One region of the Kocuria sp. CH-021 genome, then DNA from elsewhere that is predicted to be linked to it. Evidence: riboswitches for the same ligand, from Rfam matches in the RefSeq annotation. Region 1 holds a riboswitch; each other region holds the start of a gene.
The links. A riboswitch is a leader RNA that binds a small molecule or an ion and turns the genes downstream of it on or off. The one in region 1 is predicted to bind cyclic di-AMP.

Region 1 (2,191 bases):
GCCATGTCGATCGCACCCTGGTGGTGGGGGACCATCATCACGGCGAAATGGCGGTCGTGGTTCATGTTCCGCTCATCGCTCATCTGCGCGGAGGCGGGGTTGTGCGTCGGGGACGCGACCGCCGCGGTCGCCCCGGCACCGCTGAGGGCCAGCGCCAGGGCCGTCCCGGCGGCCAGGTGCTTGATCGTCGACGTCATGACGAACCTCTCTTTCGCAAGAGCCCGTGCCGGGCCTGCACATCGTGGTGTTTGCTCTGGTCAGCCTCGGGTCGAGGCGGGCCGATCCGTCCACGGTAGCCCCGCCGCAGCTGGCTTCTCCGGGTTGGGAGGGCTGGGCGGTAGATCTTCACCGAACCTTCAAGAGCGGGCCCATCAGGGGGCCGAATCGGGGTGTTCCCCGGCGGTGGCCGGGTGCAGGCATCTTCGGTTCTGGCCGGCCGGTCCCGGATGCTGGTCAGGTGGGTGCACACCCGCCGCCCGCCACGAGCGGCATTCGTGGCGGGCGGCGTGTTGGCTCAGCGGAAAGTGACGTAGCCGACCGTCGGCATGGCACTCACGCTGTGCACGAAGGTGCCCTGGGTGGGGTTCAGTGCGGAGATCATCTTGCCGCCACCGAGGTAGATCCCGATGTGGGCCCCGCCGTTCTGGACGACGAGGTCGCCAGGCTGCGGGTCGGTGGTCGGGGTGCCGGCCGCCCACTGCTGCTGGCTGGTGCGGGGGATGTCGATGCCCTGCTGGGCGTAGACCCACTGGGTGAACCCGGAGCAGTCCCAGGCGCCGAAGTCCGTGCCGCCCCAGACGTAGCCGGTGCCCACACCCTGCATCGCGGTGCCGACAATGCCGCCGGCCGCAGCGGAGGTGGCGGAGATCTCGGAAATGTCCGAGGACTGGGGGGACAGACTCGAGGTGGCCGCCCCAGCGGCCGGAGCGGCCGGCAGGCTCGCCGCCTGCACAGTGACGGGAGCCTGGGAAACGGCCGGAGCCGGGGAGGTCGCGGGGGCCGAGTAAGCGGCGCCGGACATGGCGGGGGCTTCGGCATAGGCCTGAGCCGGGGCGACGGAGCCGATCACCGCCGCGCCGACAGCGGCGGCCAGGGTCGTGGTGCGCACCAGGTGCGAGGGGGTCTGGGCGCGGTGGCGGGCAGAGCTACGCGTGAAGAAAGCCATGAATGAGGGTCCTCCTTTTGCCTACGAGGTGAGCTGTCGGGTTCGGGTGGGAGGCACCCGGCCGCCGAGCCTGCAGCTCCGGCGGCTTCACCCCAAGGTCCGGGTGCGGACCGGGTATGGTTCCCCCGCTTCTGCCAAGTCATTTCTGTGATGGGGACCCCGGCTGCCGGCAGAATTCGGCGAAGCACCCGGGGAAGCCGATGAGATCAGCCAACGGCACGCAGAGGACACTAGCGCGTAGATAACGAAAAGGTCACATTCCTTGTGGTGCCGGGAAAAGGCTTGCACCGGCCTCGCGCGGTCGCCGGGAAACCGGCCGGTAGCCCACCACGCCTGGGGCATATTCGTTCCGGCGGGGTGGCGCCGCCAGCTGTGTTTTCTCCCGGTGCCACCACTCATCGGGGCCGCCCGGGGAGGCTCTGACCTGCGGTATCGCGCCGATGAGCGCGGTGGGAGCTCGGATTCGCTGCCCCTCACTACCCGTGGAATTCTCCGGCCTGCGCCCGGTGCGGGGGAAGGTGAACCCCCGGGGGAGCTTCAGCGTCCCTCAAGGGTGTTCTCGGATTTTTTTACGGAACCGCCCAGCATGGCTTGGGGGAGTGAGCTGTTTTCTTCATGAAATCTTCATATCCAAGGGTGTCGAACAGGTGAGAAGAGCTGCTTTCTTCACGAGATCTTCAAATTCATCCGGGTCCATGTATCGGACCGGTAGATCAATGGCCCGGTGCGAGGGAAGTAATTAAGCGGGTCCTTCGCTGTCGTGGGTGAGGCCAGGATGGTCAGCGGCGGAGCCACTGGGCTGCCGGCTGCCACGTAGCTGGGCCGATCAGTATTCCGGGGCCGATTGTGGACGCCGGGCGGTGCCGTCACCGCTGCCTCGATCGTGGTCACGGGCGGTTGATCCGCGATCCCCTCGCCCCGCAGGCGTTCCTCGACAAGGCCGGCACCGGGCGGGAGCAGTGCCGACCGTGGTGACCGTGCGGATCGGCATGGCGCAGGCCTTGCAGGGGGGTGAGGGTGGCCGCT
Region 2 (2,191 bases), on a different contig from region 1:
GAAAAGGTGGCGATGCGGGTGATCGCGTTCTCCTTCTTCGGCCTGGCTGCCTTCGTCACCGTCGATGCGATCCGCGCCCTGCTCGGGGCCGCCGAGCCGGAACACTCCCCGGTCGGGATCGCCCTGGCCGCGGTGAGCCTGCTCATCATGCCGTTCCTGTCCTGGTTCGAACGCCGCACCGGCCGGGAGCTGGGCTCTGCTTCTGCGGTGGCCGATTCCAAGCAGACCCTGCTGTGCACCTACCTCTCCGCCGTGCTGCTGGTAGGCCTGGTGCTCAACAGCACCCTGGGCTGGTCCTGGGCCGACCCGCTGGCTGCGCTGGTGATCGCCGCCGTGGCGGTCAAGGAGGGGCTGGAGGCCTGGCGCGGAGACGCCTGCTGCACTCCCGTTGCGGTCCTCACCGCCGAGGACGGTGCACACTGCGGTGGATGCGGTCCCAACTGCGCCCACTGAGCACGGTCGGCACGCGTCGGCGCCCCGAGACGAGGACGCCGGGGCGCACGGCTTCTCAGGAACCGAGGTAGACGGAGATCGCGGCGAACAGCGCAACTCCGCCGGTGAGCAGGATCGGTCCCGGCACGCTGGTGTCGCCTTCGTGGGCTTGGTCGGGCATCTCCTCGACCACAACGCTGGCTAACGTTCCGCCAGTCAGTGCGAGCATGGACAGAGCCCAAATTTCCGGGGCTTGATGCAGCGCGAAATATCCCAGGATGGCCGCGGGCTTCGCTCTCGATCCACCCGCCGCGCCTTTTGAAGTGGCTCCTGTCCCCACCGCTGTGTGGGCGACGACTCCCCGCGCAGCGCCCACGCACCAACAAGCCACCTCACTCAAAGCGCAGAGCGCCCCGCCTTTCTCGGGAAATTAACAGGAAAAAGCCGACAACAATTCAGGTCTTCATCAAGCCTTGACCACTTCTTTACGATCTCTATACATTCCCGAATCGGATTGTGATTGTTTCGTAATCTCCTTGTACTCTTCAGTGCGTGCCGACCACTGATCCTGTCGGCGCCCTCGTGGCACATCGCCGAGTTCTGCCGGTGCCCGGGGTTCCTGAAGAGAAATCGCTTGGCAGAAGCGGGGGAACCATTACCGGTCCCGGTGTACCGGGGCCTTGGGGTTAAGTCTCAGAGCGCGTGCGTTCTGCGACCGGGTGTCTCCCACCCGCATCCGACAGCTCACCTCGTAGGCAAAGGGAGGAATCCACCCATGTCGCTTTTCAAGCAGCACACTGCCCGTCACCGCGCCCAGACCTCCTCGCGCGCCGTGCGTACCACCACCGTCGTCGCCGCCGCCGGCGCCGCACTGGTGGGCTCCATCGCTCCGGCCCAGGCCTACGCCGAGATCCCCGCCGCCTCCGGGTCCTCCTATGCGGCTCCGGCATCGGCGACGGCCAACCTGGCCTCCTACACCACCCCGGCCCCGGTCGCCGCGCAGCCCGCCGCTCCGACCCCGGCCCCGCAGCAGAGCGCCGCCACCTCGAGCGTGAGCCCGCAGTCCACCGCCATCACCGAGATCGCCCCGGCCGCCGGCGGCATCGTGGGCACGGCCATGCAGGGCGTGGGCACCGGCTACGTCTGGGGCGGGACCTCCTTCGGGGCCTGGGACTGCTCCGGATTCACCGGCTGGGTCTACGCCCAGAACGGCATCGACATCCCCCGCACCAGCTTCCAGCAGATCGCCGCCGCCACCCCGACGTCCAACCCGCAGCCTGGTGACCTGGTGTCCCAGAACGGCGGCAACCACATCGGCATCTACATCGGTGGCGGCAAGATGGTCTCGGCGCTGAACCCGACCCAGGGCACCTTCGTCCACTCCGTCAACGCCATGCCCGTCGACGGGTACTACACCTACCGGTGAGTCTCGCCGATGTGGTGAAGGCCGGCCGGTGGGCTCATCCGTCAGGTGCGGAGTGCCCCGCCAGGATCATCGTCGATGGACCGCATGGGTGCACTCGGATGGACCGCATGGGTGCACTCCGCAGCTGTAGCCGCAGACTCGAACGATTGCCACGATCCTGTCGATGTGCACACGCCAGCGAATCGGCACACGGGGAGCAGTCCTGCGGAGAGGATCGGAGAGTGCTCATGGCCTTGCCCTGTCTTCCGCTGGACGCGGGCAGTGCTTATCCTGCTCCGCCTCGGCATTGGAGCGAGAGCCCTTAGGGTGCAGCGATGGCTCGGGGGACGGGGA
Region 3 (2,191 bases), on a different contig from region 1:
TCACCCGGCTCACCGAGCGGGGGCTGGCCACCACGGAGCAGGAGTACGAGGTCGACGCCATCGTCTTCGCCACCGGCTTCGATGCCATGACCGGGGCCCTGAACCGGATCGACATCCGGGGCACCGAGGGGCTCGCCCTGGCCGAGAAGTGGGCCGCCGGCCCGCGGACCTACCTCGGGCTGGCCACCGCCGGGTTCCCGAACCTGTTCCTGGTCACCGGTCCCGGCAGCCCGTCGGTGCTCAGCAACATGGTGACCTCGATCGAGCAGCACGTCGACTGGATCACCGACCACATCCGCTACCTCGAGGACCAGGGCCTCGTCCGCTCCGAGGCCTCTCCCGAGGCGGAGGACGCGTGGGTGCAGCACGTCAACGACGCCGCGGACATGACCCTGTTCCCGCAGGCGAACTCCTGGTACCTGGGCGCCAACGTGCCCGGCAAGCCGCGGGTGTTCATGCCCTACGTGGGCGGGGTCGGCGCCTACCGCGCCAAGTGCGACGAGGTCGCCTCCCGACAGTACGAGGGCTTCAGCGTCGCCTGACCGGTCGAACAGCCGAACGGAGGGCTCCGGTGCTGCGGCACCGGAGCCCTCCGCATGCCGGCAGGCCGGGGCGTCGGGGCGCATCCCCTCATCGGCAGCCTGGTGCTCGCGGGATGCCAGGGAAGCGGAATCGACGTGCCACAAAGGCATTTCTTTCTTTTTGCGAATTCCTGGGACAACAATGGAAATTGCCGGAAGTGATGGTTTGCCCCGGCCCTTGAAGGGGCCGATCCCGTCGGACACCTAATGCTCTGTGGGCCTTTCCCGGCAAACGGTCGTGCCCTGCCACGGGTGGCGCCATTCGGTACTCGGCTCCAGGGCAGGGGCCTGCTTGCCCGTCGGCATGACCTTGGCAGAGCCCCAGGTCAAAACCACTTTCGTCTCGAACTGAGCCTCCCGGGGGATCCCCATGGGCACGCCTCACGGGGCCACGGCGTCCCGGCGCGGAGGTGCACAGCCGCACCAGCACTCAAGCCGAGACACGCCCGTGATCTAAACGAGACTTTCTCGTTACTTTTCGATTAGTGTTTCCTCCGTGCCGATCGCCTCATCGATCGGCATCCCCGTGCACATCGCCGAATTCTGCCGGTGCCCGGGGCCCCCCAGACACATCGCTCGGCAGAAGCGGGGGAACCAGAAACGGTCCCTTCCCCGGGACCTAGGGGTTAAGTCGCCAGGGCCCCCACCCTGCGACCGGGTGTCTCCCACCCGCATCCGACAGCTCACCTCGCAGGCAAGAGGGAGGACATCACTCATGCCCGTTTTCCAGTCCCGCACGCCCCGCCACCGCGCCCAGAGCTCGTTCCGCCTCGGGCGCACCGCCATCCTGGCGGCCGCCGGCGGCGCCCTGGCGCTCAGCAGCGTGGCCCCGGCCCAGGCCGCCCCCGCCGCAGCCCCCCAGCAGGTCCTCAGCACCCAGGCCCAGTCCGGCAAGGCCGCGACCATCGCCGCCGCGGCCAAGAACCAGCTCGGCGTGCGGCAGGACTGCACCGCCCTGGTCACCAAGGCCCTGCGCGCGGCCGGGGTCAAGCACCACGGGTGGCCGGTCTCCTACCTGAAGCTCGGCACCCGGGTCTCCGCCGCCCAGGCCCAGCCCGGTGACCTGGTCTACTACGCCAACGGCGGCATGGGCTTCGCCCACATCGCCGTGTACATCGGCGGCGGCAAGGCCGTCCACGGCGGCTGGAACGGCAACCAGACGGTCATCCAGACCGTCAACGTCGGCTCCGGCCCCGTCTACCTCCGCGTGCGCTGACCCCACGCACCTGAGCCGGGGGTGGGGGGGGGGGGGCGCCCCCCCCCCCCCCCCCCCCCCCACACCCGCATCCCATGTGGACGGCCTCTGCACGCGGAGGCACCTCGCAACGATGTCCACGGTGGGAATCCATCGGGAAACCACTCTTCCCAGGCTGATATATGAGTCGTATGCTCGGTGCGGGTCCGCCAGCGGATCGATCGCCAACTCGACGAGGAGTGGAACAGCATGCGGGAACTCGCACACCGGCTCGACCGGCTGGGCACCGAAACCGCCTTCAGCGTCGCCCAGGCCGCCGCCGCCTGGAAGGCGAAGGGGAACCGGGTGTACCCCTTCCACCTCGGTGACATCAACATCCCGACGGCCCCGCACATCATCGAGGCGATGGACCGGG
Region 4 (2,191 bases), on a different contig from region 1:
CGGACTCAAGTGATCGGCCGGTTAGCCGCGGAAACTGGTTCCGGCCGCGCCCAGCGCATCACTCACCGCCCCAGTGCAGGCCTGATCCCGGACGGTGTCACCGAAACGACCGATGTCCGACGGGGGTGCTTTCGGAAAGAAGCACTCCCGCAGCAGGTGAAGGGCGCAGCAGGTGAAGGGCGCAGCAGGTGAAGGGCGCAGCAGGTGAAGGGCACAGCAGGTGCGCGTGAGGTAGAGGCGGCCCGGCCCCGGGTGAGAGCGGTCCGGGGATCTGCTGCGGTGACCCCGTGGGGCACCGCAGCAGCGAGTCCGGCTCAGCGGTAGGTGTAGTACCCGTCGACGGGCATGGCGTTGACGGAGTGGACGAAGGTGCCCTGGGTGGGGTTCAGCGCCGAGACCATCTTGCCGCCACCGATGTAGATGCCGATGTGGTTGCCACCGTTCTGGGACACCAGGTCACCGGGCTGCGGGTTGGCGGTGGGGGTGGCGGCGGCGATCTGCTGGGAGCTGGTGCGGGGGATGTCGATGCCGTTCTGGGCGTAGACCCACCCGGTGAATCCGGAGCAGTCCCAGGCCCCGAAGGAGGTCCCGCCCCAGACGTAGCCGGTGCCCACACCCTGCATGGCCGTGCCCACGATGCCGCCGGCGGCCGGGGCGATCTCGGTGATGGCGGTGGACTGCGGGCTCACGCTCGAGGTGGCGGCGCTCTGCTGCGGGGCCGGGGCTTGGTCGGCGGGGGCGGCGGGCTGCGCGGCGACCGGGGCCTGGTAGGTGTAGGAGGCCAGATCGGCCATCGCCGAGGCCGGAGCCGCATAGGAGGACCCGGAGGCGGCGGGGATTTCGGCGTAGGCCTGGGCCGGAGCGATGGAGCCCACCAGCGCTGCGCCGGCGGCGGCGGCGATGGTGGTGGTGCGCACAGCTCGGGACGAGGTCTCGGCGCGGTGGCGGGCAGCGTTCAGCTTGAAAAGCGACATGGTGGAGTTCCTCCCTTTGCCTACGAGGTGAGCTGTCGGATGCGGGTGGGAGACACCCGGCCGCAGAACGCACGCGCTCTGAACGGCTTAACCCCAAGGCCCCGGATCACCGGGACCGGTAATGGTTCCCCCGCTTCTGCCAACCGATTTCTCTTCAGGAACCCCGAGCACCGGCAGAACTCGGCGATGTGCCACGGGGGCGCCAAGAAGATCAGCTCTCGGCACGAGGAGGACAATACAGGGCCCACCCCCTAATGTCACGTTTTGGTCACGGCCGCCGATCGGGTGGTCGTCTTGGTTGCCGAGGGTGCTCAGCAACGTGTTCCCGGCCCAGTGGAGCTTCGTTTCGGGCGGGAACATCAGTGTGTTCACCGTTAGCGGGGGCATGGCCGGGGAGAGTCCCTGATGGGCCCGAAGATGCACACCCTCGGCACGCCTGCGGCGGCCTGTCAGCACTGGGAGACCGCCGGTGGCTGCGGTGGGCGGTTTCCGCGCGTAGGGCAAGAAAAGCGATCGAGGCTCTCGGGCGGAGGCTTCGGAGGATATCGGAGGATAAATTCAGCGCGCGCTCATGTCTGCCGTAATCCGCCATCCGAACGAAGCACATTTCTTCATCGAATCTTCATGCCTTCAGCGTGTAGAGGAATAACGGGCACGCTCAAGGGCAGGACAGGAATCGATGTGTTCTCCGGCAGGTGATTCGACTGCATGGCCCTAGGAGCACGCCCGGGGGTCAGTGTTCAGACGGCATCGACACGGCCGCCTCCAAGACGTTGATTCCGTTTGCGGCAACGGGAAATCCGGAGGATGCTTCGTCTGCTGCTTCCTCGATACTGCCGGTATATCCGGGCAGGACCAGGGCGCACCCCAGGACGAGGGCGGTGATGGTGATGGTGCGCTTCACAGGGGGCCTCCAATCGGCGGGGCGAGCGGGCAACGGCATCGGCCGCTCGAGACGCCAACAAGATATCCGCCTCGCCGTGGCGACGCCTGCCAAGCCCTTGCGAAATGACCGCCTCTACCCGAGGGGGTGGTCGTTGCGGTCCATCTGCCAGTCGGCCAGGTCCACGGAGACCGCCGCGGCGGCGCCGGCCCACAGAGAGAAGTCGAGCCATTTCCCGCTGAGCTGGAACCGGTCGTCGCTCACGGTCGGTCCTGCCCGGCGGGCCCGTCTTGGCCGAGCGGGACGGTGTCCTTCCAGAAGCCCTGGGCGCGGA

Region 2: linked by a shared signal. The riboswitch ahead of ACPYN7_RS15150 (C40 family peptidase) and the one ahead of ACPYN7_RS11935 (C40 family peptidase) in region 1 are both predicted to bind cyclic di-AMP.
Region 3: linked by a shared signal. The riboswitch ahead of ACPYN7_RS10855 (NlpC/P60 family protein) and the one ahead of ACPYN7_RS11935 (C40 family peptidase) in region 1 are both predicted to bind cyclic di-AMP.
Region 4: linked by a shared signal. The riboswitch ahead of ACPYN7_RS15055 (C40 family peptidase) and the one ahead of ACPYN7_RS11935 (C40 family peptidase) in region 1 are both predicted to bind cyclic di-AMP.

Annotation. Positions count from the first base shown of each region.
Region 1 covers NZ_JBNAFK010000014.1:4,331-6,521, reverse strand. The annotation lists gene ACPYN7_RS11940 (DUF305 domain-containing protein) at 1-197, opposite strand, end outside; gene ACPYN7_RS11935 (C40 family peptidase) at 515-1,165, opposite strand; cyclic di-AMP (ydaO/yuaA leader) riboswitch at 1,172-1,340, opposite strand.
Region 2 covers NZ_JBNAFK010000022.1:22,050-24,240, forward strand. The annotation lists gene ACPYN7_RS15140 (cation transporter) at 1-453, shown strand, start outside; gene ACPYN7_RS15145 (hypothetical protein) at 509-661, opposite strand; cyclic di-AMP (ydaO/yuaA leader) riboswitch at 1,049-1,202, shown strand; gene ACPYN7_RS15150 (C40 family peptidase) at 1,208-1,858, shown strand.
Region 3 covers NZ_JBNAFK010000012.1:44,490-46,680, forward strand. The annotation lists gene ACPYN7_RS10850 (flavin-containing monooxygenase) at 1-542, shown strand, start outside; cyclic di-AMP (ydaO/yuaA leader) riboswitch at 1,106-1,291, shown strand; gene ACPYN7_RS10855 (NlpC/P60 family protein) at 1,297-1,797, shown strand; gene ACPYN7_RS10860 (pyridoxal phosphate-dependent aminotransferase) at 2,026-2,191, shown strand, end outside.
Region 4 covers NZ_JBNAFK010000022.1:5,979-8,169, forward strand. The annotation lists gene ACPYN7_RS15055 (C40 family peptidase) at 315-974, opposite strand; cyclic di-AMP (ydaO/yuaA leader) riboswitch at 980-1,135, opposite strand; gene ACPYN7_RS15060 (hypothetical protein) at 1,708-1,878, opposite strand; gene ACPYN7_RS15065 (hypothetical protein) at 1,993-2,121, opposite strand; gene ACPYN7_RS15070 (hypothetical protein) at 2,118-2,191, opposite strand, start outside.